4 regions of the Pseudoduganella sp. LjRoot289 genome follow, and region 2 is predicted to be linked to each of the others. Evidence: predicted binding sites of a transcription regulator. Region 2 holds the regulator's gene; each other region holds the start of a gene.
What was found. Region 2 encodes FNR, which switches genes on or off when oxygen is low (the NO sensors DNR and NnrR bind a similar motif). Its sites were predicted from a motif close to TTGATNNNNATCAA; they were not measured.
Positions count from the first base shown of each region.

Region 1 (7,843 bases), 3.6 Mb from region 2:
GTGGACGCGTCCGGCGTTCCTCCCAGCGTCACGGTGACGTTGTAGTTCCCTTCGGGCAGATCAACCGAGAAGAAGGATGGCTTGCCCGGCGCTGCGCCAAGCTCGTAGCCGTAGCCACGGCCGGCGCTGTACCCGGTGCCGGGCGCCACGGCGGTGTAGCCGGCGGCAGGCGCTTGCGTACTGAAGTCGAACTTGCGCGCATCGCTTCCTTCTGGCGCAGCAATGGCAGCGGCCGGGAGAACGCTGGCCGCGGCCAGCAGCAAGCGGCTGATAGTCGGATTCATCGCTTACCGCTTCGCATCGGCTGCGGGGGCGGCGCTGGCAATGCTCACGCTGCCGTCGGCCAGTCCCGGCGCGCTGGCTTTCAGCGTGATGCCGGCGCCCGCCGCGCTGGCCTTGACGATGGCGATGCACTGGCCTTGCGCTACCTTGCATTTGTTGGTCTGGTAGGGCTCGTGGCTGGTGTTGCTGCCGTTGTCCACCCCTGCGAGCGTGCCCGGACCGGCCACGGTGAAGGTGATGGCGGTATTCACATTGGGGTTGACCACGCCGTTTGCATCCACCACTTGCGCGGTGACGTAGGCGGCCGAGTCGAAGTCCGGCGTCAGTTCGGCGCGGTTGGTGGTGAGCACGATGCGTGATGGGGCGCCTGCCGATTTCAGCTCGTCCGCCGCCACTTCCTTGCCGCCATTGCGGGCCACCGCGCGCAGCGTGCCGGGGGCGAAGGTCACGTCCCAGTTGCGCGCGCTGTCGTTGGCGGGCTTTGTTTTGGCGCCAAGCGAGTTCCCGTTCAGGAACAGCTCCACTTCCTCGGCATTGCTGTAGACCTCGATCTTGGCGTCGTCATAGGTGCCGAAGTCGCTTGGCGTCCAGTTTGCGACCCAGGCGCCGGCACCGCCGTTGTCCTGCTTGCGCACAACGCGCACCATCGGCTTGGCCGACCACCAGCTCTGGCGCTGGAAGCCGCGCGGCTTCCAGTTGCCGGCGCGGTCGAACAGCCCCTGGTCGTAGGTGGTGGCCGGCCAGTCGTTCTCGCCGAGGTAGTCGAAGCCCACCCACAGGAACTGGCCGGCGATGAAGGCGTTGTCGCGCATGGCCAGCCAGGCGGCCAGCGTATGGCCGTTCTCGGTACCGATGACCTTGCGCTTGGGATTGGCCTTGTGCGCCGCCACCAGTTCGTTCTCGCGGTAGTTTTGGCCGACGATGTCCATGGTTTCGACGAAGCCGTTCTCGTACACCTTGGACAGGTGGGGCCGGAACAGCGCCATGGTGACAGGACGGCTCGGGTCCAGCTCGTGCACCAGGTCTTGCTGCCGCTTATACTTCTGGAAGCCTTCCGGGTTGTTCAGGTTGTCGTGGATTTCGTTGCCCACGCTGTACAGCACGATGCTGGGGTGGTTGCGGTCGCGGATGACCATTGCGCGCGTATCGGCTTCCCACCACTTGGTAAAGAAGCGGTTGTAGCCTTGCTCGCCATTGGGCTTGGCCTCGTTCCAGGTATCGAAGGACTCGTCCAGCACCAGGAATCCCATCTGGTCGGCCAGGTCCAGGAACTCCGGGGCTACCGGGTTGTGCGCGGTGCGGATGGCGTTCACGCCGGCTTCGCGCAGCAGCTCGAACCGGCGGCGCCACGCATCCAGCGGCACGGCCGCGCCCAGCGCGCCGGCGTCATGGTGCAGGCAGACTCCCTTGATTTTCAGGTTCACGCCGTTCAGCCAAAAACCGCTTGCCGCGTCGAACTTGATGTCGCGGATGCCGAACCTGGTGGTCTGTTCATCCAGCACGGTGCTGCCGCTGCGGAGCGTGGAAACGGCGCGGTAGAGCTGCGGCTGTTCAAGCGACCAGCGCTGCGGCGACGCCACGGTGACGTTCTGCACAAATTCGGCGGACTGGCCGGCCGCCACGGTCTGACGGGTTTCGGCGGTCTGCACCACTTTGCCGCTCGGGTCGTAGATGACGACCTGCAGCGTGTATTCTCCCGTCGCCGCAGCCTTGCTAGCCACGTCGGACTGGATGCGCATCGTCGCGCTGTCCGCGCCGGCATCGCTTGCGCTGACAAACACGCCGCCTTCGCCGAAATGCACAGCTTCGGTACTGACCAGGCGCACATGGCGATAGATGCCCGCGCCGGTGTAATAGCGCGACGCCGGCTGCACCTCGTTGTCCGCGCGGACGGCGATGACGTTGGTCTGGCCCTTGCCAAATTTCAGGTGGCCGGTCAGGTCGTAACTGAAGCTGCTGTAGCCGTAAGGGCGCTTGCCGAGGTGATGGCCGTTGATCCAGACATCGCTGTTGGCCATGACACCGTCGAATTCGATGCGCACGCGGCGTTTGGCTTCGGACGCGGGCAGCGCGAACTGCTTGCGGTACCATCCTATGCCCGCCGGCAGATAGCCGCCGCCGCGGCCGGTGGGGTTGGCCTGGTCGTAAGGCCCTTCTATGCTCCAGTCGTGCGGTACGGCCAGGCTGCGCCACTTGGCGTCGCTGAAGGCGGGCTGCTCGGCGCCTTTGACTTCGGCCTTCTGGAAGCGCCAGCCGGGATCGAAGCTGGTGGTGACGCGGCCGCCGGTCCCGGCCACGGCCAGGGTGGAGAAACTGGCCAGCAGCAGCGCCAGGGTGGCGGCGCGAGGCGCCGCGAGCAGGGGAGTAGTCATTGTCTCTTCGAGTATTTATGGTGTCGCCGTATTCTAGGTGCTGCTCACCCGCCGGCGCACGGCGCGCAAAAAACAATCAGGAAGTTGACCAGTCCTGTGCGCGGGCGCGCGAACGGCGGCTCCCTTTACCAGTGTTTGGGTAGCACGATGTGCGAGCGGTTCGCTTCGCGGATGTCGCGGATGCCGGACAGCGCCATCGACACATCCAGTTCCTTGCGCATGATTTCCAGCGCCAGGGTGACGCCTGGCTTGCCCATCGCGCCCAGGCCGTAGATGTAGCTGCGTCCCGCCATTACGCCGCGCGCGCCCATGGCGCAGGCTTTCAGGATGTCCTGGCCCGAACGGATGCCACCGTCCATCCATACCTCCACATCCGGGTTGACGGCGTGTACCGCCTCCAGCGCGTCCGGCAGCGCGCGGATGGAGCTCATGGCGCCGTCCAGCTGGCGCCCGCCGTGGTTGGACACGACGATGGCGTCCGCGCCGCTACGGGCTGCCAGTTTCGCGTCCTCCGCATCGAGCACGCCTTTCAGTATCAGCTTGCCGTCCCACTGCTTGCGCACCCACTCCACGTCCGCCCAGCTCAAGGTCGGGTCGAACTGCTGGCCGACCCAGGCCATCAGCGTGGACAGGCCCTGCGCGCCTTTGACGTGGCCGTCGAGGTTGCCGAAGGTCTTGCGCTTGCCCATGAGGACGCTGGCGCACCACGAAGGCTTGCGCATCATGTCGACGATGTTGGACAGGGTGGGGCGCGGCGGCACGGTCAACCCGTTGCGCAGGTCGGCGTGGCGCTGGCCGAGGATTTGCAGGTCCAGTGTCAGCACCAGGGCCGAGCACTTGGCGGCTTTGGCGCGGGCGATCAGGTCGGCGGCGAAGGCCCGGTCGCGCATCACATAAAGCTGGAACCAGAACGGCTTGCTGGTGGCGGCCGCCACGTCTTCGATGGAGCAGATGCTCATCGTGGTGAGCGTGAAGGGGACGCCGAATTCCTCGGCCGCCTGCGCCGCCAGGATTTCGCCGTCGCCGTAGTTCAGGCCGGTCAGGCCGACCGGCGCCAGCGCCACCGGCATGGCGGCGTGCTGGCCGGCCAGCGTGGTGGCGGTGTTGCGGTGGTCGACGTTGACGGCGACGCGCTGGCGCAGGTGGATCGCCTCCAGGTCGCTTTTGTTGGCGCGCATCGTGCCTTGCGTGTAGGAGCCCGAGTCGACGTAGCCGAAAATGGCTTTGGCGACGCGCCGTTTTGCCTGCAGGCGCAGGTCTTCGATCTCTGTGATGACAGCCATGGTTGCGGATTGCCGGGCGGGTTGGAATGGGCTCCGAGTATCGGGAGTCCCCTCTTCAGTGTCAACCGGTCCGGCAATGTAATCATCTTTATGAGCGTTGCGGGACGGTGTAGACGCGCTATGTGCTTGAGCCCTATTCGGCGCGGAACACCAGCACGGGAACCGGGCTGTGCACCAGCACCTTGTGCGTCTCGCTGCCCAGCAGCACACCGGTCAGCCCCAGCTGGCCGTGGCGATCAGGTCGCAGCGGCGCGCCAGCGCTGTCTCCAGGATCTTGCGGTGGGGCCGGTCGCCGCGCGCCAGCACGCAGTCGCAGCCGATGCCGCGCGCGGCGGACGCTTCGGCGACGTCGGCCAGCAGCTTGTCGGCGTGCGTGGTGCCGTCGCGCGCAAACACCTGGCGCGCGGCATCTTCGATCTCTGGCGCGTAGCTGAACACATGGGCGTCCGGCAGCACATGCACGGCAGTGATCTTGGCGCCGGTCTCCGCCGCCAGCGACAGGGCGGCACGCACTGCCGCTTCGGAGGCGGGCGAGCCGTCGGTGGGCAGCAATATATGTTTGAACATGGGGTCTCCTCGGCAGTCGGTCGAGCGCCGGCGGGTGCGCGCGACCGTGTGCCGACAGTCTGCGCAGCGGTTCGCCCTGCTGCCTTGATCCAGATCAATTTTCACGTGAAAAAAGACGGCCAGGCTTTGATGCGGACGGTTGCGCGCGGCGCATAATAGCGTAGAGCACGAAGGGAGGCGGTATGGCTATGGCTGGCGGACGCGGTAAGGCGGCTTGGTTGTTCGGCGTGGGCATCGCCGCTTCCCTGTTGGCCGCGACAACGACGGCCTGGCATCTCAAGCGCCTGCTGGAGGCCGGCAAGGCGGATGCGCGCCGCCTGCAACTGGCTGCCAGCGTGTTCAACGCCGCCGCCGAGGGCATCGTGCTGGCCGATGCCGACCAGCGCATCATCGACGTCAATCCGGCTTTTATCGCCATGAGCGGCTATGCGCGCAGCGAATTGCTCGGCCAGCGCACCAGCATCCTGCGCTCGGGCAGGCAGGACCGCGCCTATTACCAGGGCATGTGGCAAACCATCGCCGAGCAAGGCTACTGGCAGGGGCAACTGTGGGACCGGCGCCGCGACGGCGTGTTGTTCGCCGCGCATGTGACCATCACCGAGGTGCGCGACTGCGACGGCCGCGTCAGCCACTATATCGCCCTGTTCGCCGACATCACCGATGAGCGCCTGCGGCAGGAAGAGATCGAACGGGTCGCCCACGCCGATCCTCTGACAGGCTTGCCTAACCGGCGTTTGCTGGCCGATCGCCTGGAACAAGGGCTGGCGCGGGCCGCGCGCAGCGGCTGCACGGTGGCGGTGGGCGCAATCGACCTGGATGGTTTCAAGGAAGTAAACGACTCACTAGGGCACGCCGCCGGCGACGCTGTGCTGGTCGAGGTGGCGGCGCGGCTGCAGCGCGTGGTGCGCGCCAACGATACCGTCGCGCGCCTGGGCGGCGACGAATTCCTGTTGCTGCTGCCGGACCTGGATCCGGCCCAGCCCGGCATTGCGGAGGACATCGTGCGCCGTGCGCTGCTGTCGGTGCGCGAGCCCATCGCCGTATGCGGTGGCGCCAACGCGCTGGTCTCGGCCAGTATCGGGCTGGCGCTGTATCCGGACGACGGTCACGACGCTGCGGCCCTGTTGTGCGCAGGCGACGCGGCGATGTACGAGTCTAAACGGCGCGGGCGCGACCAGTATTGCCGCGCCCGCGCCGCCTAGGCTGCGCGGCCTGCCGGGGCGTAGCAGCCTGGGCGATGGCGCCCAGTCGGGCCGGCGTGCCCACGATGGCGTGCCGCCGCCGCTAGCGGCCCCCTGGGTTCGGCAGCGCCGACAGCAGATGGGTGATGTCGCGGCCCACGCCGCGGAAGCCGCTGAAGCGCCCGCCGGTGTCGAACATGGGCTCGCCGCTCACCTCGACGTACTGTTTGACGCCGCGCGCGGTCATGCGGCTGCAGATCAGGTCGAGGAAGGGCTTGCGGTCGGCGATATTGTCCTCCAGCGCGGCACGCTCGGCCGGGTCCCATGCGCCGGCCGGCTGGCCTGGACCTTGTTCAAGGCCGAGCATGCCGGCCGCGTCGCCCGCGCTGCAGACCAGCACGCCCTCGGCGTCCTGCTCCCAGTACCAGTCCGAGGACAGTTCGGTGAAGCGCTGGAAGCGCGCCTCGCTGGCGCGCAGCTCGGCGGTGCGTTCCTGTACCGTGAACTCAAGTTGCTGGTTGTAGTGGTTCAGGCGGCGGTGCAGCAGGCGCACTTCAAGCATGTTGCGGATGCGCGTCTCCAGCTCCACCAGTTCATAGGGTTTGCTGACGAAGTCGCGCGCGCCGGCCTGCAGGGCGCGCAGCTTCTGGTCGGGCTGGGCGGTGACGACCAGCACCGGCACGTAGAAGTCCGGCTCGATGTCCTGCAGCCCGGCCATCACGCCGAAGCCGTCCAGGCCCGGCATTTGCAGGTCCAGCAGGATCAGGTCGTAGGCGTGCTCCATGTGCAGCGCGCGCACCTGGAAGGGGTCGGTGCAGGAGGTGACGTGCTGATAGCCAGCGTTGCCGAGCATCTGCTCGAGCAGCATGACATTGGCATCCTGGTCGTCGACGATCAGGATGCTGGCGTTGAGGATGGCGGATGCTTCAATCATGATGTTCAACCTTGTTTTCCAACTTATTTTCCAACTTATTGTCCTGCGCATATTGCAAAGCAATGTCGAGCGTATCCATGAATTCGACGACATTGATCGGTTTGGTGAGATAGCGGAAGAAGCCGGCCTCGATGCCACGCTCGACGTCGCGCGGCACCGCGTTGGCCGACAGCGCCACCACCGGGATGCGCGCGGTGGCCGCCTCGGTCTGCAATATCTTCAGGCAGCCGTAGCCGCTGATGCCGGGCAGGTTGATATCCATCAGGATCATGTCCGGCAGGCAGGTGCGCGCCAGCTGCAAGCCCAGGCTGCCGTCGATGGCGGTCAACAGCCTCAAGTCTCCGCGCCGCTCCACCAGTTGCTCGACCAGGCTCAGGTTGGCGGGATTGTCCTCCACGTAGAGCAGCGTGCGCGGCGCCGATGAGGTCGATGGACCTTGCGTCGGCTGGGCGGTATAGGCCGCCACGTCGATCACCGGCGCGGTGCTGGCCGGCAGTTCGATCCAGAACGTGGTGCCCACGCCCGGTTCGCTGTCGACGCCTATGGTGCCGCTCATCAGTTCCATCAACTGACGCGTGACCACCAGGCCGATGCCGGTCCCTTCCTCGCTGCTGTCGTTGCGGCCGAGGCGGTTGAAGGGCTGGAACAGCTGGCCGAGCTGCTCTTCTGTCAAGCCTTCGCCGGTGTCGTCGACGCTGACCCGTACGCTGTTCTCCACGGCGGCGCAGCGCACGGTCACGCTGCCGCCCGGGCGGTTGTACTTGATGGCGTTCGACAGCAGGTTGATCATCACCTGCTTGACGCGGGTGCGGTCGGCATGGGCGAACAGGGTCTGGTCGGCCTCCGGGAAATACATGGTGACGCCACGCTTTTGCGCCAGCGGTGCCACCATGGAATGGCAATCCTTCAGCACGTCGACCAGGCACATCGACTCTTGCGACATGGTCACGCGGCCGGACTCGATCATGGCCAGGTCCAGGATCTCGTTAATCAGGCGCAGCAGATACCAGCCCGCCTTCATGATCTGGTCCAGCGAACGCTGCTGGCGCAGCGGCGGCGGCGGTTTTTCCGACGACAGCAGCTGGGCGAAACCGAGCACCGCGTTGAGCGGCGTGCGCAGTTCATGGCTCATGCTCGACAGAAACTCGGACTTGGCGCGGTTGGCCTTGTCTGCCGTGGCGCGCGCCTTTTCCAGCTCGACGTTGGTTTCCTGCAGCGCATTCT
Region 1 covers NZ_CAXUPN020000001.1:2,053,665-2,061,507, forward strand. The annotation lists gene ACSQ8Y_RS08790 (rhamnogalacturonan acetylesterase) at 1-284, opposite strand, end outside; gene ACSQ8Y_RS08795 (glycoside hydrolase family 2 TIM barrel-domain containing protein) at 288-2,654, opposite strand; gene ACSQ8Y_RS08800 (alpha-hydroxy acid oxidase) at 2,780-3,937, opposite strand; gene ACSQ8Y_RS08805 (universal stress protein) at 4,151-4,504, opposite strand; gene ACSQ8Y_RS08810 (diguanylate cyclase domain-containing protein) at 4,687-5,706, shown strand; gene ACSQ8Y_RS08815 (response regulator) at 5,789-6,619, opposite strand; gene ACSQ8Y_RS08820 (PAS domain-containing hybrid sensor histidine kinase/response regulator) at 6,612-7,843, opposite strand, start outside.
Region 1: ACSQ8Y_RS08805 (universal stress protein) is a predicted target of FNR. The motif match lies at 4,589-4,602, and genes of this name have one in related genera.

Region 2 (7,843 bases):
TTGTTCGAAAACAAGCGCCAAGCGGCGATCGAATACAGCAGGACCGGTCAGACACCACGCATGCTGACGGAAGGCCGGGAGCCATGGGCATTGAGCCGTGGTGGATACTTACGCTTCCGCAAAGTCTATGCCGGCCGCGATAGTGTGTTGATTTCGAACAAGCTCACGCGGGAACCTGCCGACACGGCGGTCGCGTAAGTGATTGCTTCGCCTAGCGGTCCTCGCGCTCCAGCCAGTCCTCGGCCGCCTGCAGGGTGGCGCCCAGCACTTCGCGCACTTCGGCGAACAGCACAGGCAGATCGGCCGTGCGCCGCTCGGAGATCGCGCTTTCGGCGTCCAGCGTGGCGCGGATCAGTTTCTTGGCGCCCAGTACGCCGATCGCGCCGCGCATGCTGTGGAGTACCGGCGCGGCGTCCGCCGGCCGCCCGTCCCGCAGCGCCAGGTCGGCTTCGTCCATCGGCTGCATGCCGCCGGCGACTGCGCCGCGTACCATCTTGAACATGACCGCGCGTCCCTTCGGATCCTTGCCCATCACGCGCATCAGGCTGTCCATGCTGAACACCTGCTCGGCGCCGGCTGCGGGGGACTGGATGGAAGTCGTCATGGCGGCGGCCGCATCGGCACCGGCAGAAGCAGCAGCCGAAGCCGAAGCCGAAGCCGAAGCCGCAGTTGCACCCGCAGCCGATCCTGCCGCGGAGTGCGCGCCGCGCATGCCCGGCAGGTGGCGCTGTATCACCGCCAGCATTTCCTCCACCACCACCGGCTTGGGTATGAAATCGGTGATGCCCGCCTCCAGGCAGCGGTCGCGCTCGGAGGCGAGTACGCCGGCGGTCATCGCGATCACCGGCAAGCTCAGTTTCAATTCACGGCGCAGCATCGCGGTCGCGCTGAAGCCGTCCAGCACCGGCATCTGCATGTCCATCAGCACGATGTCGTAGCGGTTCGAACCTGCGCGCATCACGTCGACCGCCTGTTGGCCATCACCCACCACGTCCAGCGTGGCGCCTGCGAGTTCCAGAATGCCGCGTGCCACCGCCTGGTTCAGCAGATTGTCCTCCACCAGCAGGAAGTGCACACCCTTCAAGCGGTCGACGATGTTGGCCGGGTGCGCCGAACCATCCTCGCCGCCGGTCTTGGCCACCAGCGCCTGGTGCAGGGCGTCGAACAGGCTGGAACTGGTGATCGGCTTGACCAGCACCACGTCCGCCTCCGCCGCGCCTGAAATCTCTTCCAGCTTGTCGCGGGCGAAGGCGTTCACCATCACCACGATGGGCTGCGCCTCCGGTCCTGATGCCTGGCGGATGGCCGTGGCGATGGCTGTGCCATCCATGCCCGGCATATGCCAGTCCGCCAGCACCACGTCGTACGGCGCACCGCTCCCTTGCTGCGTGCGGAAGCGCTCTATCGCCTCCTGCCCGGACGCGACCTCGTCGGCCTCCCAGCCCCAGGCACGTATCAGCTTGCCTACCAGGTCGCGGCTGGTGCCGCTGTCGTCCGCCACCAGCAGGCGCAAGGGACCCAGCGCCGGCTGGCGCTTCTCCGCCGGAGGCAGCACTCCGAAAGGAAGGCTGAACCAGAAGCGGCTGCCCTGCCCCACCTCGCTGTCGACGGCGATGTCGCCGCCCATCAGATTGATCAGGCGCTTGGTGATGGTCAGACCCAGGCCGGTTCCGCCGAAGCGCCGCGTGATGCTTTCGTCGCCCTGCGTGAAGGCGTTGAACAGCTGGCTCAGGTGCTCCTCGCCGATGCCGATGCCGGTGTCGCTCACCTCGAAGCGCAGCGTGGCCCTGGCGCCTTCCTTGACCGTTTCCCGCCCGGTCACGTGGACCCGCACCACAACTTCGCCCTGCTGCGTGAACTTGATGGCATTGCTGGCCAGGTTGACCAGGATTTGCTGCAGGCGCAGCGCGTCGCCGTGCAGCAGGCGCGGCACGTCCGGCTCCACCGCGATGGCCAGTTCCAGCTCCTTGTCGCCGGCGTTCATCGTCATCGTTGTGGCCAGGGTGCTCATCACCTCGTCCAGGTCGAAATCGGTCGGCGCCAGTTCCATGCGGCGCGCCTCGATCTTGGAGAAGTCCAGCACATCGTTCAGGATCGCCAGCAGGGTCTGGCCCGAAGTCTGCACCATGGACAGGAATTTGCGCTGCTGTGCCGTCAGCGAGGTGTTGCCAAGCAGGTAGGACATGCCCAGCACCGCATTCATCGGTGTGCGGATCTCGTGGCTCATGTTGGCCACGAAGTCGCTCTTGGCGCGGTTGGCCGCTTCGGCGCGGTCGCGCGCCTGTTCCAGTTCGGCGGCGCGCGCCTCCACTTCCAGCCGCAGGCGGTAGCGTTCCGTGATATCGGAAATCATGGCCAGCACCTTGTTGCCGGCGCTGGTGCGGATCGCGCTCAGGTCGATCTCGACCGGGAAGCGGCTGTTGTCCTTGCGCTGACCGAACAGGGTGCGGCCCACGCCCATACGCACCGGTTCGGGCGTTAGCTGGGTCGACGCGAAGCCTTGCCGCAGCGCCGCGTGCGCGTCGCGCTGCGACGGCGGCAGCAGCATTTCCACCGGCTGGCCCAGCACCTCCTGGCGCAGGTAGCCGAAGTAGCGCTCGGCCTGGCGGTTGAAGGTCTCGATGCGGCCGCCCTCGTCGACCACCACGAAGGCGTTGGGCGCCAGCTCGATCACGTCCTGCAGGCGCGCGTCGGCGGTCTGGCGCTCCTGCATCAAGCTGTTGAAGGCCCTGGTCAGTTCGCCGATCTCGTCCTCGTTGCGCACCGGTATCGGCGTGAAGCCGCCATCCTTGCCGCGCATCTGCTGGATCGCGGCGCGCAGCTGCGCCAGCGGCGACATCAGGCGCATGGTCAGCCAGCCTATCAGCGCGGCCGCGGCCAGCGAGGCCAGGAAACTCCACCCGGCGAGCCGCGCCAGCATGCCTTCGAAGGGCTCGAAGGCCTCCTCCACCGGCAGCGAGGCCGCCAGCACCCAGTCCACCGATTTGAGCGCCTTGAAGCTGTTCAGTGCGCGCAGGCCGGTGCTGTTGGTGCTGATGACGGTGCCCTCGAAGCCCTCGTTCAGCGCGCGCGTGGTGGCGGGATTGGCGTTGGAAGGGCGCGGCTTCATCAGGCGGGCCATGTCGGGATACAGCACGTACACCGGTATTTCAGCGCGCGTGACGGCGAAGTAATAGCCGGTGCGTCCCACCTTGGCCGTGCGCAGGTGCCCCAGCACATTGTCCTTGTACAGCTGCAGCACGCCGATCAGCACCGCCTGCACCTCGCCCTTCTGGTCCAGGATGGGGGCGGCCATCTGCACGATGGGCCGTTTGCTGGTGCGCCCGAGCACCGGCTCGGCGATCAGCGGCTGGCGCGTGGCCATCACTTTCCTGAAATAGGCGCGGTCGCTGGCGCTGACGCCGACCCGCCCCGGCACCACCGGCAAGTCGGCGATCACCTCGCCCTTGGGGTCGAGGATCAGCACGTCGTCGAACAGCGACAGGACGGCGCGGTCGGCGTAGTAGGCGCGCAGCGCGGCCGGGTCGCGGGCGATGCCGAGCGGCTGGTTCCGCGCCGACAGCGCGATGATCCCGAGCAGCATGTGGAGCTTGTCGTCGAGCTCCTCGGCAGTGCGGTTGATCAGCGCCGTCTGCTGCGCGAACAGCACCCGCGTGAAATCCTCCTGCATGCGCTGCATTTGCACCACTGTCACGAGTGCCACCATCACGACGGACGTGATGCTGGTGGCCAGTGCTACCTTGACTTTGATGCCGAGCGGTTTCATGTCGTCCTTAGTCGGGAGGGCTGGGGAATTCTCCTATCAAAGTAGCCTTTTTGCAAGGCGCACCGCACACCGGCGGAATGGCAATTCAGGAAAGATTGCTGTTCAGTTTATCAAGTCCGTTGGCCAACTGCTCCACGTCCTGGTGCGTGATGGCGCAGGCGTGGGCGATCCGCTCGCTCACGCGCAGGCCGGCCGCGCGCAAATCCTTGCCCTTTTGCGTCAGCGTCAGCACGCGGTTGCGCTCATCCTGTGGGTCGCGCCCGCGCAGCAGATAGCCTTCGGCTTCCAGCCGTTTGACCAGCGGCGTGATCGAGCCGGAGTCCTGCTGCAGGCGCTGGGCGATGTCCTTGATGCCCACGCCCTCCTCCTCCCACAGCACCACCATCACCAGATATTGTGGATAAGTGAGATTAAGCTCGGCCAGCATGGGCTTGTACAGCTGCGTCATCTTCAGCGATGTCGAATACAGCTTGAAGCACAGGTGCTGGTCCAGGATGGGGGGACGGGGTGGTTTTTTTGCGGCGGTCATGGGCGTAGCCTAACCCGCCCGGCCGGAAAAGAAAAATATTTTGAAAAATATTCGGCAAGCGGCGAATCCAGATGCGGCGCGCCCGCCTCTGGTCTGGGGAGGCTGGTCCTCATCTAGCCAACTATCCCAAAGGAGGGCAAAATGTTCTATGTTAAGAATGTGACAAGCGGCGAGCGCGTGCTGCGCGTGGCAGCCGGGCTGCTGGCGGCGGCTATCGCCTGGCTCGGCGTTGGCGGTATGGCCGGCGCCCTGCTGGCGGCATCGGCCGGCGGCATCGCGGCCACGGGCTTGTTCGGCTTCTGCCCCATGTGCGCCATGTTTGGGCGCCGTCTCGATAAAGTGAAAAAGAATGGCACTCTCTGAAACACATTGGCCTGTGCTGGACGCCGCCCACGGCGGCGATCCGGCCGCGCTGGCCCAGTTGCTGCGCCTGTGCCAGCCCGATATCCGCCGCTACGCCCGGCGCTCCTGCCTGGCCGGCGACATCGACGACGCGGTGCAGGAAGCGCTGCTGGTACTGTCGCGCCGCCTGGCTTCCTTGCGCGTGCTGGCGGCCTTCTCCGGCTGGATGTTCAAGGTGGTGCAGCGCGAGTGCCGCCGCCTGGGGCGGATCGCGCTCAACTACGACCCCTACGACGAAGAGCGCGCCGAGCAGTGGCTGGCCGCGCAGGACACGGCCGGGCTGCGCCTGGACCTGGTGCAGACGCTTGAGTCGTTGCCGGCCGACTACCGCCAGGCGATCTTGCTGCGCGACTTCGCCGAGATGAGCATCGCCGAAATCGCCGCGGAACTGGGCCTGAGCGTGCCGGCGGCGAAAAGCCGTTTGCACCGCGCGCGCCAGATGGCGCGGGAATACCTGATCGCCTGACTGCGGATTAGGCGTGCGGCAGGGCGGGATCGATTACACTGGACGCATGAGTATCGAGCTGCCCTCCCTGACCATCCCCGGCATGACGGTCGACGTGCTGCGCGCCAGCTGCGCCACCTGCAGCATGCACCAGCTTTGCCTGCCGATGGGACTGGGCGAAGCCGACATGGAACGCCTGGACCAGATCATCGGCCGCCGCCGCAAGGTGCCGCGCGGCGGCACGCTGTTCCGCATCGGCGACGCCTTTACCAGCCTGTATGCGATCCGTCTCGGCCATTTCAAGACCTACCAGGTGAACCCGGACGGCGCCGAGCAGATCACCGGCTTCCAGATGGCCGGCGAGCTGCTCGGCATGGACGCCATCAGCACCGACCGCCACCACTGCAACGCCCTGGCGCTGGAAGACAGCGAGGTGTGCGAGATACCGTTCTCCAGCCTGCAGCAATTGCTGGCCGATATGCCAACCTTGCTGCGCCATTTCCATCGCATGATGAGCCAGGAGATCACGCGCGAGCAGAGCGTGATGTTGTTGCTGGGCAATATGCAGGCCACCCAGCGTTTCGCCGCCTTCATCGTCAACCTGTCCTCGCGCTACGAGGCGCGCGGCTATTCGGCCACCCAGTTCCAGCTGCGCATGTCGCGCGAGGAAATCGGCAACTACCTGGGGCTGACCATCGAGAGCATCAGCCGCCTGCTGTCCAGGTTCAAGAAGGAAGGCTTGCTCAGGGTGAGCAACCGCGAAATCGAGCTGCTCGATCCGCCGCGCCTGAAGGCCATCACGGCCGGCACCGACCGCTGCGGCTGACCTTCGTCAATCGGCCCGCACGGTGATTTCGCGCTGCAGCGGCCAGTTCCAGTTGCCTTCCAGGCGCCACTCGCGCTGCCCGCTCTCCAGCAGCACCTGCCAGCGGCTGCGCTCCAGCATCGGCAGCACGGCGCCGAAAACCCCGTCCTCGGCGGGCTTCAATTCCAGCATGATGTCCTTGGCCGGCTGCGTGGCATGCGCCAGGCGCAGTGTCACGCGCCGGGGAACGGCGTGCTGCGCGCTGTCGATCTTCCCGGTCAGGATGCCGCGCGCCACGTCGTAACGCAGCACGGCGGACAAGCCCAGCGCGCTGGCGGCCTTGTCGCGCCGCAGGTCCTGGTTGATGGCCTTGCCGCGCTTGTAGTAGTCGCCCGCCACCAGCGCATCCGCTTGCGAGAAGGCCAGCCAGCCGGTGTAGAAGCCCGCCAGCAGCACGATGAAGGGCCCCAGCATCAGCAGCCATGGCCAGCGCTGCTCCCACCATGGCCGCGGCGCGGAGTCCCTGGGTTTCTTTATTGCAGGGGATTGCATCATCTTTTCCTTGTCATCTGCGCGGTACGATGAATACCGCTTTTTCCTTCACCCGCAGCGCCGGATCGTCCAGCGCCGTCAGTTCGATCGCTATCTTGTTCGAGCCTTTTTCGCCATCGCCGTGTGCGGCCCGCAGGCGGACCGGCACGGCCCGCGTCTCCGTGCCGGCCAGCGCCACCTCGGCGGGCGTGACCAGCGCCAGCGAGGGCAGGCCGGAGACGCTGATACGGTAGCGGTGTTGCCGCTCCGAGGTGTTCATGATTTGCAGGCGGTAGACGTTCTCTATCATGCCGTCCTCCACCTCGCGCCCCATGGCGCCCCGGTCGCGTATCACGTCCATCTTCAGGGGTGTGCGCAGCCACAGCGCGCTACCCACGGCGCCCACGATCAGGGCCAGGATGGCCGCGTACACCAGCACCCTCGGGCGCAGCGCGTGGCGGCGGATCTGCGCCGGCGTGTAGCCTTCGGCCAGCGCGTGGTCGGTGCTGTAGAGGATCAGCCCGCGCGGCTGGCCGGTCTTGTCCATCACGCCGTTGCAGGCGTCCACGCAGGCGGCGCAGCCTATGCATTCGTACTGCAGGCCCTTGCGGATGTCGATGCCGACCGGGCAAACCTGCACGCACATGGAACAGTCGATGCAGCTGCCGCCGGCGCCCCCTGCGCCGTTCGCCGCCTTTTTTCCCAGAGGGCCGCGCGGCTCGCCGCGTTTTGCGTTGTAGGTGATGATCAGGGTGTCGCGGTCGAACATCGAACTCTGGAAGCGGGCGTAGGGGCACATGTATTTGCACACCTGCTCGCGCAGCCAGCCCGCGTTGCCGTAGGTGGCCAGGCTGTAGAACAGCACCCAGAACCATTCCCACGGACCGAAACTCAGCTGCAGCGCCTCCAGCGCCAGCGCTTTGACCGGCGTGAAGTAACCGACGAAGGTGTAGCCGGTCCACAGCGCCACGGCGCCCCAGGCCAGGTGCTTGCCGCCCTTGCGCCAGGCTTTGTTGAAGCTGGGCCCTTGCTTCGCCAGGCGCATCTGGGCGCTGCGCGTGCCTTCGAACCTGCGTTCTATCCACAGGAAGATCTCGGTGTACACCGTCTGCGGGCAGGCGAAGCCGCACCATACGCGGCCGGCGATGGCCGTGGCCAGGAACAGCAGGTAGGCGCAAATGATGAGCAGCGCCGCCAGGTAGATGAAGTCCTGCGGCCACAGCACCAGGCCGAAGATGTAGAACTTGCGCGCCGCCAGGTCGAACAGCAATGCCTGGCGGCCGTTCCAGCCCAGCCACGGAGTGCCGTAGAAGGCCAGTTGCGTGAGCCAGACGCAGACCCAGCGCAGGCTGGCGTAGCGGCCCG
Region 2 covers NZ_CAXUPN020000001.1:5,662,805-5,670,647, reverse strand. The annotation lists gene ACSQ8Y_RS24295 (hypothetical protein) at 1-198, shown strand, start outside; gene ACSQ8Y_RS24290 (response regulator) at 212-3,766, opposite strand; gene ACSQ8Y_RS24285 (MarR family winged helix-turn-helix transcriptional regulator) at 3,852-4,295, opposite strand; gene ACSQ8Y_RS24280 (YgaP-like transmembrane domain) at 4,437-4,658, shown strand; gene ACSQ8Y_RS24275 (RNA polymerase sigma factor) at 4,645-5,163, shown strand; gene fnr (fumarate/nitrate reduction transcriptional regulator Fnr) at 5,210-5,968, shown strand; gene ACSQ8Y_RS24265 (FixH family protein) at 5,975-6,502, opposite strand; gene ccoG (cytochrome c oxidase accessory protein CcoG) at 6,513-7,843, opposite strand, start outside.

Region 3 (7,843 bases), 830 kb from region 2:
CCGGGGCAGCGTCGTGTGCGTCCGCGTGGCCCTCGGGCGCCTTGCGCTGCGTGACCTCGATACCGTGCTGCTTGAAGCGCGCCAGCACCGCGTCCGTCACCACCGACGCGCCGCTGGCGCCGGGCTCCACGCTGTAGCTGACGTATTCGGGCTTGGCTTGCGCGGCTTCGGTTTGCGGCCGCGGCGCGCCCGCGCCTTCGCCGTAGGCAAAGAAGCCACGGCCGGATTTGCGGCCCAGGAAGCCGGCGTTCACCAGTTCCTGCTGGATCACCGACGGCGCGAAGCGCGGATCGTTGTAATAGGCGCTGAAGACGGACTGGGTGACGGAGTAGTTCACGTCGTGCCCGATCAGGTCCATCAGTTCGAAAGGGCCCATGCGGAAGCCGCCCGCCTCGCGCATCACCGCGTCGATGGTGGCGGCGTCCGCGGCCTGCTCGTTGAGCAGGCGCAGGCCTTCGGCGTAGTAGGGGCGCGCCACGCGGTTGACGATGAAACCGGGCGTGGACTTGGCGTGCACGGGATTCTTGCCCCAGGCCGCCGCGGTGTCGAACACGGTCCCGGCGACGGCGGCGTCGGTGGCCAGGCCGCTGATCACTTCCACCAGCGCCATCAGCGGCACCGGGTTGAAGAAGTGCATGCCGACCAGGCGCTGCGGGCGGCGCAGCTTGGCCGCGATGGCCGTGACGGAGATCGACGAGGTATTCGTGGCCAGGATGCAGCCGTCGCCGACGATGCCTTCCAGGTCCGCGAACAGGGAACGCTTCACGTCCAGGTTCTCGACGATGGCTTCCACCACCAGCGCCGCATCCGCCACGTCGCCCAGGCCGTCGGCTGCGCGCAGGCGCGCGGTGGCAGCTCGCGCATCGGCGGCCGTCATGCGCTCCTTGTCGACCAGCTTCAGGTAAACTTTGGCGATGTCGGCGATGGCTTTTTGCACCGCCTCGGCGCGCGTGTCGTACAGCTTGACGATGTGGCCGGAAGCGGCCGCCACCTGGGCGATGCCGGAGCCCATGGCGCCGCTGCCGATGACGGCGACGACGCTGCCTGCAGTCAGTGCGGCCATCTTATTCTCCCTTGAATTCAGGCGTGCGCTTGGCGATGAAGGCGGCGACGCCTTCGCGGTAGTCGTGGCTGTGGCCCAGCTCGCGCATCATCTCGCCTTCCAGCTTCAACTGCTCGGGCAGGGAGTTGCAATGGCTGATCTGCAGCGCCTTCTTGGTGAAGGCCAGCCCCTTGGTCGGCGCGGCGGCGAAGTGTTCGGCCATGGCCAGCGCTTCGGTCATCAGCAGTTCGTCCGGCACGGCTTTCCAGATCAGGCCCCATTGCTCGGCGCGGTCGGCGGTGAGTTTTTCGCCCAGCATGGCCAGGCCGGTGGCGCGCGCCATGCCGATCAGGCGCGGCAAGATCCAGGTGCCGCCGGTGTCCGGGATCAGGCCCAGACGGCAGAAGGCTTCGACGAAGCTGGCCGATTTTCCGGCCAGGACGATATCGCAGGCCAGCGCCAGGTTGGCGCCGGCACCGGCGGCCACGCCGTTGACGGCGCAGATGACCGGCATCGGCAGGCTGCGTAGCGCCAGCACCAGCGGAGCGTAGAATTTTTCGACCGAGTCGCCCAGGTCGACGCCCTGGGCGCCGGGTTCGACGGCGCGGTCGCCCAGGTCCTGGCCGGCGCAGAAGCCGCGGCCGGCGCCGGTCAGCAGAAACACGCGCACCGATTTGTCGGCGTCCACCCTGGCCAGCGCGTCGCGCACCTCCAGGTGCATGGCCTGGGTGAAGCTGTTCAGCTTGTCGGGACGGTTCAAGGTCAGCTTGGCGATGCCGTTCTTGATGTCAAACAGGATGTTCTCGTATTGTGCAAACTGCGTCATGGCGTCTCCTCCAATGGATTGCTTTACTCGGCCTGGTCGAAATCGACCACTACTTTATCCGTTACCGGGAAGCTCTGGCAGCTCAGCACGAAGCCGCGCGCGATCTCGTAGTCTTCCAGCGCGTAGTTCACATCCATGTCCACTTTCCCGTCCAGCAGCTTGCAGCGGCAGGTCGAACATACGCCGCCCTTGCAGGAGTAACGCATGTCGATGCCGGCGCGCAGGCCCGCGTCGAGGATGGACTCCTTGTCGCGCTCCATGGTGAACATGGTGTGGTTGCCGTCCATGACCACCGTCACTTCGGTCAATCCCGTGCCCAGGTCGGCCTGCGCGCGCGGCTTGTGCTGGTGCTTCGGAATGCTGGCGGCGAACAGTTCGATCTTGATGTGCGACTTCGGCATGCCCGCTTCCTGCAGCGCTTCCGACACGCCGTGCATCATGTCCTCCGGGCCGCAGATGAAGGCGGTGTCGTAGTCCTCGACGCGCACCCAGTGCTGCAGGAACTGCCTGGCCTTCTCCTTGGTGATGCGGCCGTTGAACAGTTCGATATCCTGCTGCTCGCGGCTCATCACGTAGGCGATGTTCAGGCGCTCGGTGTAGATGTCCTTCAGGTCGGCCAGCTCGTTCTTGAAGATCACCGACGACGAGGCGCGGTTGCCGTAGAACAGCGTGAAGCGGCTGTCCGGCTCCGTCAGCAGCGTGGTCTTGATGATGGACAGGATGGGCGTGATGCCGCTGCCGGCCGCGAAAGCCATGTAGTTCTTGCTATTGGCGGCGTCCAGCGGCACGTTGAAGTGGCCCATGGGCGGCATCACGTCGATGACGGTGCCGGGTTTGAGCGTATCGTTGGCCCAGGTCGAGAACATGCCGCCGGCCGTGCGCTTGATGGCCACGCGCAGCGCGCCGTCCTGCACGGCCGAGCAGATCGAGTACGAGCGGCGCACGTCTTCGGCGTTAATCTGCGCGCGCAGGGTGAGGTGCTGCCCTTGCTGGTACTTGAAGCGCTCTTCCAGTTCGGGTGGCACGGCGAAGGTGACGGCGATGCAGTCGCGCGTTTCGTTGTTCACCCGGGCGACGGACAGCGGATAGAATTTGCTCATGGTGGTTATGCTCTCAGTGGCACTTGAAGTAGTCGAACGGTTCGCGGCAGTCGAGGCACTTGTACAGTGCCTTGCACGGCGTGGAGCCGAACTGGCTGGTGTTTTCGGTGTGGCTGGAACCGCAGTGCGGACAGACCACTTTCGGTTTGGCGATGGCGCCGCGTTTCACGCCGGCGGCAAGATCGCTTCCCTCGCGTCCGCTTTCCTGGCGTCCTTTACGCAGGCCGCTGATGTCGACCACCTGCTGCGCGGGCGGGGCGATGCCGTAGCCTTTCAGCTTGGCCTTGCCCTCCTCGCTCATCCAGTCGGTGGTCCAGGCAGGCGAGAGCTGCGTGCGCAGTTCCACCCGCTCGACGCCGCGCCCGCGCAGCGCATCGGTGACGGCGTCGGCGATCACCTGCATCGCGGGGCAGCCGGAGTAGGTTGGCGTGATGGTGACGGTGCATGCGCCGTCATCGGCCACCTGCACGTCGCGCACGATGCCGAGGTCGACCACCGAGATGACGGGGATCTCGGGGTCGGCGACCTCCGCCAGCCAGCCCCATATCTGCTGCACCTTGTCATTCCCGCGCACGCGGGAATCCATAGTGCGCGTGCCAGGATGCTCAGCATGGGTCCCCGCTTCCGCGAGGACGACAAGATGGGGGCGCATTACCACTCCGACCCTGGATAGGCGCGCTGCAGGAACTGCATCTCGGCCAGCAGATAGCCCAGGTGCTCGCTATGGACGCCCTGCTTGCCGCCCTTCTGCATCCACGCGTCCGGCGACGGCATCGTCAAGGTGGCCTCGCCGAAGATGTCGCTCACGTGCGCCAGCCATTGCGCGCGCAGCGGTCCGGCTTCCGGCGCCACGCCGGCGGCCACCATGGCCTGGTCGACCGCGTCGTACTTGAAGAACTCGCCCGTGTACATCCACAACTCGTCGGCCGCCGCCTGCGTTTTCGCGTGGCTCACTTCCGTGCCGTCGCCCAGGCGCACGATCAGGTCGCCGCTGCGGCGCAGATGATAGGTGACTTCCTTCAGCGCCTTCTCGGCAATCTCGCGGATGCGCTCATCGCCCGACCTGGTCAACGCACCGATGAAGAAGTAGTGCCAGGTGTCGAAATAGAACTGGCGCATCATGGTGTCGGCGTAGTTGCCGTTTTTCTGCTCCACCAGCAGGCAGTTCTTGAAATCGTGCGCGTCGCGGTGGTAGGCCAGCTTGTCCTCGTCGCGCCCCGCGCCTTCCAGCTCGGCGGCGTAGGTGTACCACATGCGGGTCTGGCCCAGCAGGTCCAGCGCGACGTTGGTCAGCGCCATGTCCTCCTCCAGCGCCGGGCCTTTGCCGCACAGCTCGGAGAGGCGCTGGCTCAGGATCAGGGTGTTGTCGCCCTGGCGCAGCAGATAAGTGACTTTATCGTCCATGATGGCGGCCGCCTTACAGGTTCTTCACTTCTTCCGGCATCGGGAAGAAGGTGGGGTGGCGATAGACCTTGCTGTTGGCCGGCTCGAAAAGGGCGTCCTTGTCGGCCGGGCTGCTGGCGACGATGTCGCTGGCGCGCACCACCCAGATGCTGACGCCTTCATTGCGCCGCGTGTAGACGTCGCGCGCGTTGTTGACCGCCATGCCGGCGTCGGACGCGTGCAGGCTGCCCACATGCTTGTGCGCCAGACCGTGCTGGCTGCGAATGAAAACTTCCCACAATGGCCACTCTTTGCTCATCTTATGTCTCCTCAGGCCGCAGCCTTCTCCTCTTGATGTTTGTCGGCGTAGGCCACCAGCGCGTCGCGGAACCACGCGCCGTCCTCCCAGGCCTGGACGCGGGTGCGCAGGCGTTCGCGGTTGCATGGGCCGTTGCCCTTCAGGACGGCCTGGAACTCGCTCCAGTCGATCTCGCCGAATTCATAGTGGCCGGTTTCGGCGTTGAACTTCAGGTCGGGATCGGGCACGGTCAGGCCCAGGTATTCGGCCTGCGGCACGCTCTGGTCGACCATGCGCTGGCGCAGTTCGTCGTTCGAGAACAATTTGATGCGCCACTGCGCGGACTGGGCGCTGTTGACCGATTCGGCATCCGACGGGCCGAACATCATCAGCGACGGCCACCACCAGCGGTTCAGCGCGTCCTGCGCCATGGCCTTCTGTTCCGGCGTGCCCTTGGCCAGCGACATCATGATGTCGTAGCCCTGGCGCGCGTGGAAGGATTCCTCCTTGCACACGCGTATCATGGCGCGGGCGTAGGGGCCGTAGGAGCAGCGGCACAGCGGGATCTGGTTGATGATGGCCGAGCCGTCCACCAGCCAGCCGATGGCGCCCATGTCGGCCCAGCTCAGCGTGGGATAGTTGAAGATGCTCGAATACTTGGCCTTGCCGCTGTGCAGCGCGTCCAGCAGTTCGTCGCGCGACACGCCCAGCGTCTCGGCGGCGCTGTACAGGTAGAGGCCGTGGCCGGCTTCGTCCTGGATCTTGGCCAGCAGGATGGATTTGCGTTTCAGCGTCGGCGCGCGGGTCACCCAGTTGCCCTCGGGCAGCTGGCCGACGATCTCGGAGTGCGCGTGCTGGGAAATCTGGCGCACCAGGGTTTTGCGGTAGGCGTCCGGCATCCAGTCCTTGGCCTCGATTTTCACGCCGGCGTCGATGCGGTCCTGGAACGCGCGCTCGTCGGCGCTCATGTCCTCGCTAGTCTGGACTTTCTTCAGGCCGGTTTCAACCATCTGTGCGTACATGTTCTGTCTCCTCGTTCAAGGTATGATTCATAATACGATACAAAAATTCGTTTGACTACCGATTTTTTGACTCAAATCAAAAATCTGTATCCCTTCAGGGCGCAAAGCTGACAAAATGGCCAGATACAAGAAAAATAATGCTGCGCCGAAGCCGCGGCAAAGTAAACTCCGGCCTTGAGAGAAATCACCCATGCGCAAGATGAAGATACTGAACAGCAACGAATGGATAGCCCACTTCCTGGCCAGCGACCCGCCGCGCTCGAAATCGCTGGTGATGACCATCTTCGGCGACGCCATCGTGCCGCACGGCGGCGTGGTGTGGCTGGGCAGCCTCATCGAACTGCTGGCGCCGTTCGGCGTCAACGACAGGCTGCTGCGCACCTCGGTGTTCCGGCTGGCGCAGGAAGGCTGGCTCGGCTCGCACCGCGACGGGCGGCGCTCGTCCTACGCCATCACGCCCGAGTCGCAGGCCCGCTTCACGCGCGCCCAGCGCCGCATCTACGCCCCGCTGCACCTGCACTGGGACGGCAACTGGACCCTGGTCATGAGCGGCAACAGCCTGAGCGCGGCCGAGCGCACCCTGCTGCGCAAGGAGCTGGCCTGGGAAGGCTACGGCCTGGTGTCCCCGGGCGTGTTCTGCCACCCGGCCGGCAACGCCGATACGCTGGACGAACTGCTGGCGCGCACCGGCACGCGGGGCAAGCTGTTCATCTGCCACGCGGCCGACATGCCGGGCGCGCGCCACGGCCGGCCGCTGCGCGAGATGGTGGACGAAGGCTGGGACCTGAGCGGCGTGATCGACGGCTACCAGCAATTCATCGCCCAGTTCCAGCCGCTGCTGGCCCTGCTGCGCGGCGGCCACCAGCCGGAGCCGGAGCAGGCCTTCGTGATCCGCTCGCTGCTGATCCACGCCTACCGCCGGGTCCAGCTGCACGACCCGCAACTGCCGGTCGAGCTGTTGCCCGAGCCGTGGCCGGGCGCCGCCGCCTACGAGCTGGCGCGCGAGCTGTACCGGCTGGTGCAGGTGCAGGCCGAGCAGCACATCCTGGCCGTGCTGCGGCGCGAGGACGAGCACACGCCGGCGGCCGACAGCGCCTTCGACCGGCGCTTTGGCGGCCTGGCCTAGCGTAGCCTTTAGTGCGGCACGGCCGCGCAATGCGGAGGGCCGCAAGCCAACATGGCAAGTCGGCGTGCGGCCCGTGTTGATCCAGCACAGACGCTGTGGAAGTCCCGGCTATTTGCGGCCGGCGTTGATGAGGAAGTTCTGCATGGTCGCCTCGGCCACCGAGGCCCACTGGTTCTGGTCCTGGCGGAACTTCTTCCACGGCTCGTAGATCTTCTTGAACTTGGCGTTCTTGGCCGACTCCTCCTCCATCACGGCGGTCGACAGCTTGTAGGCCGCGTCCATGATCTCCTTCGAGAAGGTGTGCAGCTTCGCGCCGTTCTTCATCAGGCGCGCCAGCGCGGCCGGGTTCTTGGTGTCGTACTCGGCCTGCATGATGACGTGGCACTCGTAGCTGGCGCACTCCAGCGCCGCCTGGTATTCCTTCGGCAGCTTTTCCCACTCCTTGATGTTGATATAAAACGACAGTTGCGGCCCGGCTTCCCACCAGCCCGGCGCGTAGTAGTGCGGCGCCACGCGCTGCAGGCCCAGCTTCTCGTCGTCGTAGGGCCCGACCCACTCGGCCGCGTCGATGGTGCCCTTCTCCAGCGCGCCGTAGACGTCGCTGGCCGGAATCTGCTGCGGCACCGCGCCCATGCGCTCCATCACGCGCCCGGCGAAACCGGCGATGCGGATCTTCAGGCCCTTCATGTCGGCCACCGTTTTCACTTCCTTGCGGTACCAGCCGCCCATCTGCGTGCCCGTGTTACCGGCCAGGAAGTTGATGATGCCGTAGCCCTTGTAGAACTCGCGCATCAGCTCGCGCCCCCCGCCCTGGTCGTACCAGGCGGTCTGCTGGCGCGACGTCAGGCCGAACGGCACGGCGCAATCGAAGCAGAAAGCGGGGTCTTTGCCGAAGTAGTAGTAAGAAGGCGTGTGGCCCATCTCCACCGTGCCGGCCTGCACCGCGTCCATCACCTGCAGGCCCGGGACGATCTCGCCGCCCGCGAACTGGCGGATGGTGAACTTGCCGCCGGTCAGCTCGGCCACGCGCTTGCAGAAGTGCTCGG
Region 3 covers NZ_CAXUPN020000001.1:4,828,170-4,836,012, forward strand. The annotation lists gene paaH (3-hydroxyacyl-CoA dehydrogenase PaaH) at 1-1,063, opposite strand, end outside; gene paaG (2-(1,2-epoxy-1,2-dihydrophenyl)acetyl-CoA isomerase PaaG) at 1,065-1,868, opposite strand; gene paaE (1,2-phenylacetyl-CoA epoxidase subunit PaaE) at 1,892-2,968, opposite strand; gene paaD (1,2-phenylacetyl-CoA epoxidase subunit PaaD) at 2,982-3,554, opposite strand; gene paaC (1,2-phenylacetyl-CoA epoxidase subunit PaaC) at 3,620-4,372, opposite strand; gene paaB (1,2-phenylacetyl-CoA epoxidase subunit PaaB) at 4,386-4,670, opposite strand; gene paaA (1,2-phenylacetyl-CoA epoxidase subunit PaaA) at 4,682-5,671, opposite strand; gene paaX (phenylacetic acid degradation operon negative regulatory protein PaaX) at 5,862-6,797, shown strand; gene ACSQ8Y_RS20680 (TRAP transporter substrate-binding protein) at 6,906-7,843, opposite strand, start outside.
Region 3: paaA (1,2-phenylacetyl-CoA epoxidase subunit PaaA) is a predicted target of FNR. The motif match lies at 5,738-5,751, and genes of this name have one in related genera.

Region 4 (7,843 bases), 810 kb from region 2:
TCTTCGGGGGGCGTGCTGTTCTTGCGGGGAGCGGGGCGCTTATTTTTAGGCATGTGTGCGCTGGGTAGCGTTAGTGTTCGGTGTGGAAGGTTTCGTGCAGTTCGTCGAGCAGGTCGGCGGTTTCGTCTTCGGACAGGCCGAGGTGGGCGCAGGCGGTCTCGCCGCCCTTGTCCCATTCCAGCGAGTCGCTGTAGCCGTTGTAGCGCTGGATGGCCTTGTCGGCGATGACCGACAGGGCCACCAGCGAACGCACGGCGTCGTCGGTGGCGTCGTCGTCCATGACGGCGTAGTCGTGGTGGTGCAGGATGGCCCAGGACACGTCCGGCGACAAGCCCCAGTTGCGCGCCAGCAGGCAGCCGATGGCGGCGTGGTTGGTGCTGTGGCGCAGGTCCTCGACGGCGGTGAATTTCTGCTGCGCGTCCTGGCTGGCCAGGGCGAAGGTTTCCTTGTAGTCGGGGAAGCGGGCCATCAGCAGCGGCACGCCGATGTCGCAGAACAGGCCGAAGGTATGGGCGATGTCGGGCGGCGCGATGCGCAGCTTGCGCGAGGCGAACACCAGCGCCTGGGCGCGCCGGGCCGAGGTGTCCCAGAAACTGTCGAGCTTGCCGTCCTCGCCGGCGATGGCCTGGCGCGCCAGCAGCCCGGTCAGCAGTGCGGCGCACTGGTTGATGCCGAGGAAATTGATGGCCTGTTCAACCGACTTGGCCTTGCGCGCGGCGCCGAAGAAAGGCGAATTGGCCAGCTTCAGCAGCGCGCCCGACATGCCGACGTCGTTGCCGATGATGCGCGCGATGCGGCGCGGCGACGGGTCGGGCTGGGCCAGTTCGCGTTGCAGGTCCAGCAGCAGGCTGGGGCGCGGCGGAATCCGGATCGAGCGCAGCAAGGCGTCTTCTACCGACGTTTCGATTACCGGGGCTGGGGCTGCTACTGAGGTCATGATGGTTAGGGGCTGGCTGGTCTGGGCATGGCGCAAGCTAGAACTATAGCTCAGGTGGGCGCCTGTTGCTGAAACGGGAAGTCGGATTATCGCTGGTAATGCGTTGCTTTAGCGCAAATGTCAGCGAAAAAAGTGTTGCAAGGGCGGCTCGCGGGAGAAACATTGGCAGTTGTGCACGGTTCGCGCAAGGTCGGCGCGGTATGATTATTTTTATGACTACTTTGATTGCAGGGATAGATTTCAGCGCGCCGTCGCACGAGGTGGCGCCGCTGCTGATCGGGGTGACGGTGCTGGTGAACGGCGTAGGCGGGCGCATCGTGGAGACCGAGGCCTACGACATGACGGAGCCGGCCGCGCACACCTACACCGGGCCGAGCGAGCGCAACGCCGCCATGTTCGGGCCGGCGGGGCATGCTTACGTGTATCTGTCGCACGGCATCCATTGGTGCATGAATTTCGTGTGCCGCGAGCCGGGGCACGGGGCCGGGGTGCTGATACGCGCCATCGAGCCGGTGGCGGGGCTAGACGCGATGCGGGTGCGCAGGGGCATGGAAGAGGTGCGCGTGCTGTGCTCGGGGCCGGGCAAACTGTGCCAGGCGATGGCGGTGACGCGCGCGCACAACGGGCTGGCGCTGACGGCGGCGCCGTTCGAGATGATCGCGCGGCCGGCAGGCGCGGCGGTCGAGCTGGAGGTGGCGGTGGGGCCGCGCATTGGCATTTCGAAGGCGGTGGAGCTGCCGTGGCGTTTCGGCGAGGCGGGTTCGCGTTTCCTGAGCCGGCCGTTCCGGTAGGGCTGCGTAGTATGGATTCCCGCCTACGCGGGAACGACATCGGCGGACCGCCGCGCAGGCGGGAATCCATAGTCGCCATCAGGAAGCCTGGCGCCGGCCTGGGCGCGGTGTGGGCGGTAGCACCGCCAGTCCCCGCATCGGGCTGTGCGCGGCGCGGCGTTCGTTCTCCGCTGCGGCCTGCAACTGCGCGGCCGGTTGTGCCTCGGCTTCCCCTTCGTCGAGCTGGAACACCGCCACCGCCTCCGCCAAGTGCGCGGTCTGTTCCTGCAGGCTGGCGGCGGCGGCGGCCGCCTGCTCCACCAGCGCCGCGTTCTGCTGCGTCACGTCGTCGATCTGGCCCACCGCCCGGTTCACTTCGGTGATGCCCTGCGCCTGCTCGGCGCTGGCGTCGCTGATGCGGGCGATGATGTCGTTTACCTGCCGCACCGACGCGACAATGTCGTCCATGCTGCTGCCCGCCTGGTTGACGCAGGCGCTGCCGCTGTCTATGGTGGCTACCGAGTCGGCGATCAGCGCCTTGATCTCCTTGGCCGCACCGGCCGAGCGCTGCGCCAGCGTGCGCACCTCGGACGCCACGACCGCGAAACCGCGCCCGGACTCGCCCGCGCGCGCAGCCTCCACCGCGGCGTTCAAGGCCAGGATATTGGTCTGGAAGGCAATGCCGTCGATCACGCCGATGATCTCGACGATCTTGCGCGAACTGGCCCGTATCGTGTCCATGCTGGCGACCGCCTGGGCCACCGCCGTACCGCCCTTGCAGGCCAGGCCGCTGGCGCTGGCCGCCAGATCGCACGCCAGGCGCGCGTTGTCGGCGTTGTCGCGCACCGCCCTAGTCAGGTTTTGCATGGCGCTCGCGGTCTCCTCCAGCGAGGCGGCCTGGCGCTCGGTGCGGTTCGACAAGTCCAGGTTGCCGCTGGCGATTTCGTGCGAGGCGGTGTCGATCGAATGCACCGCGCCCAGCACCGTGCGCATGGTCTGGTTCAGCTTGGCGATGGTCTGGTCCAGCGCGCGCGCGGTGTCGGCGATCTCGTCGCGGCCCTCGTTGCGCCTGCCGAAGGTGAGCTTGCCGGCGGCCAGCTCGCGCACCGCCGCGGCGATGGCGCTGATGTCGCGCAGCAGCGCCGCGCGCACCCGTATCGTCGCCAGCAGCGACAAGGCCACCGACAGCAGCACCAGGCCGCCCATGGTGCACACCAGCGACCGGTAGTCGATGCCCGCCTGCGCGTGGGCCTGCACGCTGAGCGACTTCTCCAGCGCCGACAGCTTGCCCAGCTGCTCGTTCAGCAGCACGAACTGCGCCTCCGCCTTGGCCATGGCATTGGTGGCGATGGACTGGTCCAGCGCCGCCAGTTCCATGGTCTCCAGCACGGCCTTGCGGTAGCCCGCCAGCGCCTGGGCGGACCCATCGACAAACTTGCGCTCGGCGGCGTCGGCCACGCCGGCCAGCTGTACCAACTGCTGCTCGACGCCGGCGTGGCGCGACACGATCTGCTTGCTCAGCGCATCCAGCCGCGTCTGGGCGAAGCTGCCATTGATCCACGCCAGCAACTGGTAGACGTTGGCGTGGGCCAGCCGCGTGTCGGCCATGACGCCGGCGGCGGCCTGCAGGCGCGCGGCGCGCACCTGCACCAGGTTTTCCATCGACGCGTTCTGGCGCACCATGCCGTACCAGGCGCAGGCCGAGGTGGCCACCAGCAGCAGCAGCACCAGGCCCGGCGCCAGCAGCAGTTTCGGTGCTATCCGCAATTTGTTCAGCATGGCAGCCTCCCTGGCTCAACTTTTCTCACTGACTGCTCTGGCTTACTTCTTGTAGATCCCGGCTTCCAGCACCACGTCGCCCACGCGCAGGATGTAGGTGGTCTTCGGTTCGATCTTGCCGGAAGCGGGATTCTTGTACATATAGTCGACCCAGCCCTTGCCTTTCCTGGCGGCCAGTTCGATGATTTCGCGCCGGTACTTCTTGCCGCCGGCGTCAGGCACGTCGGTCAAGTCCTTGCCGACGATGGATGCGTTGATCGGGTGCGCCAGCACGATGCCGCTATTGATGTCGCGCATGTCCACGTACAGCGAACCCTGCACGAACTCGGGATCCTTGGCGGTGATCTTCTTCATCATCTCTTCCTTGCCGTGCGCTTTGATGTAGGCTGCGCCGCGCTCGGCCATGGCGATGGCGTCCTTCTCGGTCGGTTCGGCACCGGCCCAGGCGGCGGCAGCGGCTGCCACGCTCATGCACAGCAGGGCGGTGGTCATCAGGCGTTTCATGGAGTTCTCCCTAGGGTTGTGTGTCGGATTAATTTACGCCCGGCAGGCAGTTCCCGAATTGCGATAGCGCAAGCTTGCCGCAAGTCATGGAAGTGGCTTGCATCTGCGTCAAAAAGTTGTTCCTTTCCGGAAAATAGTCGGGCGAAAATTGATGCCGGGCAACGTCGACATGCGTGCAGTCACTACGATGAACTCACACCGCAACCCTGACAGGAGAACGCAATGACCGCCGAATCGCTGCCCGTGAAGTTCAAGCCCTACACCCGCCAGACCATCAAGCAGGCCCGCCAGTGGGAATGGATGCCCGAGGAGTTGCGCGAGGCGGTGCAGGTGGTGTCGCACGTGCTGCCGTTCCGCACCAACGAGTACGTGATGGACCGTCTGATCGACTGGAACAACGTGCCCGACGATCCGATCTACCGGCTGGTGTTCCCGCACCGCGACATGCTGGCGCCGGACGAGTATGTGCATTTGCGCGACCTGGTGCTCGTGCGCAAGGACGAGGCGGCCATCGCCCAATACGTGCACGGCCTGCGCATGCGCATGAACCCGCACCCGGCCGGGCAGATGACGCACAACGTGCCGCGCGTGAACGACGCGCCGCTGAAGGGCTTGCAGCACAAGTACAAGGAGACGGTGCTGTTCTTCCCCAGCGCCGGCCAGACCTGCCACGCTTATTGCACCTTCTGCTTCCGCTGGCCGCAGTTCGTCGGCATGGACGACATGAAGTTCGACGCCAGGGAGACTACGCAACTGGCAGCCTATCTGCGCGAGCACACCGAGGTCACGGACGTGCTGATCACCGGCGGCGATCCGCTCATCATGAACACGCGCTCGCTGGCCGGGTTCATCGAACCGCTGCTGGCGCCGGAGCTGGCCCACATCCAGAACATCCGCATCGGCACCAAATCGGTGGCGTACTGGCCGCAGCGCTTCGTGACCGACCGCGACGCCGACGACCTGCTGCGCCTGTTCGAGCGCGTGGTCGCCTCGGGCAAGAACATGGCCATCATGGGCCACTACAACCACGCGGTGGAGCTGCGCCAGGAGATCGCGCAGAAGGCCGTCAAGCGCATCGTCGGCACCGGCGCCACCTTGCGCATGCAGGGGCCGCTGATCCGCCACATCAACGAGGATCCGAAAAGCTGGGCCGAGCTGTGGACCACCGGCGTGCGCCTCGGCGCCATTCCCTACTATATGTTCGTCGAGCGCGACACCGGGCCGCGCGCCTACTTCCAGCTGCCGCTGGCGCGCGCGCACGAGATCTTCCAGCAGGCTTACCAGATGGTGTCCGGTTTGTCGCGCACGGTGCGCGGGCCATCGATGAGCGCCTTCCCCGGCAAGGTGGTGATCGACGGCGTGGCCACCATCGCGGGCGAGAAGGTGTTCGCCTTGCAGTTCCTGCAGGCGCGCAACGCGGACTGGGTGCGCAAGCCCTTCTACGCCAGGTTCGATCCGGACGCGACCTGGATGGACGAGCTGGTGCCCGCCTTCGGCAAGGAGAAATTCTTTTTCGAGGAAGGCGAGCCGGCACCGCGCAAGATCATCCGCCTGGCCACGGCGCGCGGCGACGCGGTGGTGCAGCCGTCGGGCTGCGGTTCGCACAGCAACGCGGCCTGACGGAGCATGATGCCATGGCCGATGCCGATGCCAACGGCGCGCGCGCCGCCGCGGCCGATGCCGCCTGGGCACACGCCTGGCGGGTTACGCGTTCCGCTAACCCGCCCCATGCGCCCATGCCGCGATACCGTGGAGCGGGCCCCATGACGCAGGCTTCGTGGCTGACGTTCGGCGTGCCGGTGGTGATCGGCCGCGTGCGCCGGCCCGGCACGCTGCCGGGCTGGCAGGTGTTCGCGCTGGTGTTCCTGCCGTTTGCGCTGGGCCATTTCATCTCCTGCCTGCTGCGCAATGTGAACGCGATCCTGGCGCCGCAGCTGATGGCCGAGCTGGCGCTCACGCCCGGCCAGCTTGGCCTGCTGACCAGTGCCTACTTCCTGTCGTTCGCGCTGGTCCAGCTGCCGGTCGGCATGGCGTTGGACCGCTATGGTCCGCGCCGCGTGCAGTTCGCCATGCTGGGCGTGGCGGCGCTGGGCGCGCTGGCTTTTTCCGGCAGCCGCGAGCTGGGCCAGCTGTTGCTGGCGCGCGCGCTGATGGGCGTGGGCCTGGCCGGCTGTTTCATGGCCGCCGTCAAATCCATCTCGACCTGGATCAGCCCGGCCAGGCTGCCGTCGGTGCAGGGCTACCTGATCGCGGCCGGCGGCCTGGGCGCGGCCAGCGCCACTTTGCCGGTGCGCCTGGCGCTGCACTACGTCGACTGGCGCTGGCTGTTCATCGCGCTGGCCGGCTGCTGCGCCATCGTCGGCCTGCTGATCTTCCTGCTTGCGCCCACGCCGCCGGAGGCTGCACGCAAGCCGGTCACCTTGCGCATGCTGGCCGAGGTCTACGGCAACCCTGTGTTCCGCGACACCGCCTCGCTGGTGCTGATACCGCACGCGGTCTTCTTCGGCATCCAGGGCCTGTGGATTGCGCGCTGGCTGGGCGACGTGGCGCACTTCCCCGGGCAGGCCATCGCGTGGCTGCTCTACCTCGGCATGGCGGCCGTCATTTTCGGCGCCATCTCGGTCGGCATGCTTACCGAGTGGGCCGCGCGCAGGGGCATCGCGCCGCTGAGCGTGGCGGCAGCCGGCGTCGCGCTCTACATCGCCGTGCAATGCGGCTTCGTGCTGGACTGGGCGCCCAGCTACCAGCTGCTGTCGGTGCTGTTCACGCTGGTGGGCACCATCACCGGCATCGAGTACGCCATCGTCGCGCAAGCCATGCCGCCAACGCTGACGGGGCGGGCCTCCACGTGTCTGAACCTGTTGATCTTCCTGGGCGCGTTCGCAGTGCAGGCAGGCTTCGGCGCCATCGTCGGCAGGTGGGCGCCGGACGCGCAGCAGCACTATCCGGCCATCGCCTACCGCAGCGCGTTCGGCGCGCTGGTGCTGCTGCAGTCGGCCGGCTTGATGTGCTTCCTTGTACGCTTGCTTGCGCGCCGCCGGGGTCGCTCCGCGCGATCCGGTAAAATGGCGGGTATCAACTCCAAGGAAGAATATGAAACTGGTTCGTTACGGCCGTCCCGGCAAAGAGAAGCCCGGCCTGATTGATGATGAAGGCAAGCTGCGCGACCTGTCCGGCGTGATCGATGACATCGGCCCGGAACAGCTGTCCGACAAGGGCATCAAGAAGCTGTCCAAGCTTGTGCAGGCGGACCTGCCGCTGGTGCGCGGCAATCCGCGCATGGGCGTACCGGTGGCCAAGGTTGGCAAATTCATCGGCATCGGTTTGAACTACTACGACCACGCCGAGGAAATGAAGCTGCCGATTCCGAAGGAACCCATCGTATTCATGAAGGCCACCACCAGCTTGTCCGGCGCGGACGATCCGGTGATGCTGCCGAAGGGCTCGAAGAAGACCGACTGGGAGGTGGAGCTGGGCATCATCATCGGCACCCGCGCGCGCTATGTCAGCGAAGCGGACGCCGAGAAATACATCGCGGGCTACTGCGTCGTCAACGACCTGTCCGAGCGCGAGTACCAGCTGGAGCAAGGCCCGCAATGGGACAAGGGCAAGGGCTGCGACACCTTCGGCCCGGTCGGCCCCTGGCTGGTTACGCGCGACGAAGTCTACAACCTCGGCCAGCTGGACCTGTACCTGGAACTGAACGGCAAGCGCATGCAGACCGGCTGCACCGACAAGATGATTTTCTCGGTGCCGCAGATCGTCAGCTACCTGTCGAAATACATGACGCTGGAACCGGGCGACGTGATCGCCACCGGCACGCCGCCAGGCGTGGGCAATGCCCGCAAGCCGA
Region 4 covers NZ_CAXUPN020000001.1:4,852,426-4,860,268, reverse strand. The annotation lists gene ACSQ8Y_RS20785 (DUF2863 family protein) at 1-53, opposite strand, end outside; gene ACSQ8Y_RS20780 (HDOD domain-containing protein) at 71-937, opposite strand; gene ACSQ8Y_RS20775 (DNA-3-methyladenine glycosylase) at 1,150-1,728, shown strand; gene ACSQ8Y_RS20770 (methyl-accepting chemotaxis protein) at 1,807-3,486, opposite strand; gene ACSQ8Y_RS20765 (cache domain-containing protein) at 3,529-3,978, opposite strand; gene ACSQ8Y_RS20760 (KamA family radical SAM protein) at 4,213-5,610, shown strand; gene ACSQ8Y_RS20755 (MFS transporter) at 5,754-7,136, shown strand; gene ACSQ8Y_RS20750 (fumarylacetoacetate hydrolase family protein) at 7,084-7,843, shown strand, end outside.
Region 4: ACSQ8Y_RS20760 (KamA family radical SAM protein) is a predicted target of FNR. The motif match lies at 4,139-4,152, and genes of this name have one in related genera.